DNA from 2 places in the Paenibacillus marinisediminis genome. Region 2 is predicted to be linked to the other one. Evidence: predicted binding sites of a transcription regulator. Region 2 holds the regulator's gene; the other holds the start of a gene.
What was found. Region 2 encodes Rex, which represses fermentation and respiration genes when NADH is low (regulators of the CRP and FNR family bind a similar motif). Its sites were predicted from a motif close to TTGTGAAATATTTCACAA; they were not measured.
Positions count from the first base shown of each region.

Region 1: ACXX53_RS17785 (formate/nitrite transporter family protein) is a predicted target of Rex. The motif match lies at 778-795, and genes of this name have one in related genera.

Region 1 covers NZ_JBTGUH010000008.1:230,860-233,064, reverse strand. The annotation lists gene ACXX53_RS17790 (NAD(P)/FAD-dependent oxidoreductase) at 1-674, shown strand, start outside; gene ACXX53_RS17785 (formate/nitrite transporter family protein) at 916-1,767, shown strand; gene ACXX53_RS17780 (FAD:protein FMN transferase) at 1,904-2,205, opposite strand, start outside.
Region 2 covers NZ_JBTGUH010000002.1:25,249-27,453, forward strand. The annotation lists gene dinG (ATP-dependent DNA helicase DinG) at 1-778, shown strand, start outside; gene ACXX53_RS06005 (redox-sensing transcriptional repressor Rex) at 826-1,479, shown strand; gene ACXX53_RS06010 (amidohydrolase) at 1,472-2,205, shown strand, end outside.

The sequences.
Region 1 (2,205 bases), on a different contig from region 2:
ATATCGTGATGCGCGAGATTAACGAGAATTTATATGAAGGTAAATTCGTGTTTAACACTTCGGTAGGCACGCAGGTCCGTACCTTCTGCAGCAATCCATCTGGTCATGTCGTGGTAGAGAATCACAGCGGGATCATGTGCGCGAACGGGCACTCCTACAAGGATCCAGCCCTCGGCTCTGCCAACACTAACTTTGCGCTGCTTGTCTCGCATAAGTTTACAGAGCCGTTCGATAAGCCGAACGAATATGCTCGCGAGATCTGCCAACGTGCGAATGATCTGTCATCCGGCGGTGTCATCGTACAGAAATACGGCGATATTCTGCGCGGTCGCCGTTCGACAGATAACCGAATTCGCGAGGGCTTCCTGGAGCCGACTCTGCGCGAAGCGGTACCGGGAGATCTTGGGCTAGTGCTTCCTTACAACACGATGAAGAGCTTGATTGAGATGATGGATGCACTGGATAAGGTTACACCAGGCATTGCATCAGAGCACACGCTCTTCTACGGTGTGGAAGCGAAGTTCTATTCGGCTCGTCCGAAGCTTGATGATACGCTGGAGTCGGAGATCAAGGGCTTGTACTGCGGCGGGGACGGCGCTGGTATTACACGCGGTCTGGCTCAAGCCGGCGCTGCGGGTGTTCACATTGCACGGGGCATTGTAGCTAAGCTCTAAACAACTAATAAAGCGGAATGGGCAGCATTGAGCTCATTCCGCTTTTTATATTAAGATATTGGAAATTATATGTATTCGATTGGGAAGAATATAGGGACATAGAATGTGATATAGAGCACATTAACAGAGCAGAGGGTTCGTTACAATAAGTCCGTATATAATTGTTAGTTTTCGTTGCTGTTGAAGGATGACATAGATAATCGGCAGCAGTCAGATAGCGTATGAACTAGGGGGAATGGAGATGGCGGGCTACTTAAAACCGCAAGAAATTAAAGAAGCAACGATCGAAACTGGGGTCGTAAAGGCGCGAAATTCACTATTGACGATGAGTATACTCGGTTTCTTGGCCGGTGCTTTCATAGCTTTAGGTTACTTGCTTTACATCCGGGTAACGGCTGATGCGCCTGCCGAGTGGGGAAGCATTACGACTTTCATAGGGGCAGCACTCTTCCCAGTCGGATTGATACTTGTCCTGCTGGGTGGCGGAGAATTGCTGACTGGTAATATGATGGCAGTGCCGCTCGCGCGGATGAAAGGGCGCATTTCAACTTGGGAAATGGCTCGCAACCTGATCGTGATTACATTAACGAACTTCTTGGGCGCGATCTTTGTAGCCTACTTTTTCGGACATATCGTAGGATTGACAGCCAGCGGGGTCTATCTAGATAAAACGGTATCTGTTGCAGGTCATAAGCTGCACGATTCCTTCTTGCAGGCATTTGTATCCGGTATCGGCTGTAACTGGCTCGTAGCGTTGGCAGTTTGGTTGAGCTACGGAGCAAAGAGCTTTAGCGGCAAGATCCTAGCTATCTGGTTCCCGACGATGACTTTCGTCGCGATTGGATTCCAGCACGTTGTGGCTAACATGTTTGTTATTCCAGCAGCGATCTTTGAAGGCCATTACAGCTGGGGCGAGTATTTGACGAACTTTGTGCCGGTATGGCTCGGTAATTTGGTCGGCGGTGCTCTCTTCGTAGCGGCAGCTTATTTCATCGCCTACAACAAGAAGAATCAAGACGAAGCGGTACAGTCGGCTGTTAAGCAGCAGGAGGCTTCTGAGACTTCGAAGAAAGTGAAATCTGTAGTATCCTAAATGGACTTATGTAAAAGGCGCTTGCTGATGCAAGCGCCTTTTTTGAGCGTATCTGAGCCTATTTAAAACGGACAGTACCTCCCGCATGCGATGTATAAACGCAAGCAGAGGGCACTGTCCGTTATGAGTTAATGCACTATTTCTTATCCAAGGTCGCAATCGTGTACGCGTCATTCGTCAGCTCGAATATTTTGCTTATTCCCGACGACATATACACTTTCTGATCCTTTGTAATAAAGATGGCTTCGGCATCCGTCTTGGACTCAATAAATTCTAAGCCTTTCTCAATTCCGAGCGAGAAGATAGCTGTTGATAAAGCATCGGCATCCGTGGATTTATCCGTTACGATCGTGACGCTGTTAAGATTGTTATCGACCGGATAACCGGTTTTGCGGTCAAGGATATGGTGATAATGCTTTCCATTTTCCACAAAATATC
Region 2 (2,205 bases):
TGACAAGTCATTTCAATATTTAGAGGAACAGATCGGTTTGAAGGAGGCTTCCAGCACGGGAAGATTACATACTGTTATTCTTCCGTCTCCGTTCAACTACCGCGAGCAAGCGCTAGTTGTCATTCCGCGAGACTTTCCAACAGTTAAGGGCTCTGTAGATCCGATCTTTACCGACAAATTGCTTCATTCACTTGCAGATGTTGCCATTGTGACAAAGGGTAGAATGCTGGTGCTGTTTACTTCGTACCGCATGTTGAAGGAAGTATATGAACCACTGAAGGAAATGCTTCAGCCGCACGGCGTACAAGTGTTAGGGCAAGGCATGGACAGCGGCAATCGAAGCAAGCTGACTCGCCGTTTTCAGGAGCATCCTGCATCCGTGCTGTTAGGAACTAGCAGCTTCTGGGAAGGTGTGGACATTCCTGGTGAGGCGTTGACTTGTCTAGCGATTGTCAGACTTCCGTTTCAGCCGCCTAATCATCCGCTTGTTGAGGCGAAGTCAGAACGATTGAAGCGTCAGAACCAGAATCCGTTCCGGAAGCTGTCGATTCCGCAAGCCGTTATTCGCTTTAAGCAAGGTTTTGGACGATTAGTTCGAACCTCTAAGGATCGCGGTATCGTAATTATTTATGATACTCGTGTAATTGAGACGAGCTATGGCAAGCATTTCTTATATTCTTTACCTGGTCCTAAGATGGAGCATATGACTACCGAGCACCTAGTGCCGCGGATCCGTGATTGGTTCAGGGAAGAGCAGGAAAGAGCTTTACAAGATTAATTAAAAATAATATGACAATCAGATAGGTAAAAGGGGGATCAGAGGATATGAAAGCGATGAAGATTTCAGAAGCCGTTGTTAGACGTTTGCCGCTCTATTTACGTCACCTCATGGAATTGAAGCAGCGTGAGGTTCTAACAATATCATCTCAAGATTTAGGTCAGAAGCTTGATCTGAATCCTGCCCAAATTCGCAAAGACCTCGCTTATTTTGGAGATTTTGGCCGTAAAGGCATCGGTTATGATGTGTCTTATCTGATCGAGCAGATTAGACATATCCTTAAGCTTGATCTCAAGATTCAAGTCGGATTAGTCGGTGCTGGTAAACTTGGTCAAGCCCTATGCAACTATACCACGTACTTGCAAGATAATATGAAGATTGTTGCTGTATTCGATGCGCATCCGGATAAAGTGGGAACAGCATTGAACAACCTGATCGTGCAGCCAATGGATCAGTTGATCGATACAGTTAAGAGTAAGGGAATTCGAATAGGTATTATTACGGTACCTGCGCTGGAAGCCCAGCATGTTGCGGATCAGTTTGTCGAGGCGGGTGTGGAAGCAATCTTGAACTTTGCACCTGTTATTCTGAAGGTACCGCCGCATATTCGCGTGCATACTGCAGATTTCACGACGGATCTGTTCAGCTTGGCCTATTACTTGCAAGATGAAGAAGGAAAGGAAACGATTGAGAATGCCTAAACGATTCATCGTCCATAACGGGCGCTTTGCACAGATCCATCCGGACGCAGAATCGAGCACCATACATGGATACATGGTTGTCGAGGACGGAAAGATTGTCTATCTCGGTGAAACTCTGCCGGAGAATTATAAGGAAGATGCGGAGTTATTTGATGGCAGCGGTCTGTTCTTCATGCCGGGTTTAGTCAACACGCATGGTCATGCTGCGATGACGTTATTGCGCGGCTATGGCGATGATATGGTGCTCCAGCAATGGCTCCAGCAAAAAATGTGGCCAATGGAGGCTAAATTTACAGACGAAGATGTGTATTGGGGCTCCGCTCTTGCTGTACTGGAAATGCTGAAGAGCGGCACAACTACGTTTGTAGATATGTACGACCATATGGATGAGGTCGGCAAGGTTGCGGAACAAGCAGGTATTCGCGCAGGACTCATGCGCGGCGCCATCGGTCTATGCAGTGAAGAAGAACAGCGGATGAAGCTAGAAGAGGCTGTGCGTTTCGCAAAAGATTGGAACGGACGAGCGGAAGGTCGAATTACGACGATGCTGGCTCCACACGCGCCGTATACTTGTCCTCCTGCTTTCATCGAGAAGTTCGTACAAGCAGCTCATGATCTTGATATGATGCTACATACGCATATGTCCGAGACTAGAGCAGAAGTTGAACAGAATGTGCAGGAATACGGATTGCGCCCTGTTGCGCATCTTGAGAAGCTGGGATTCTT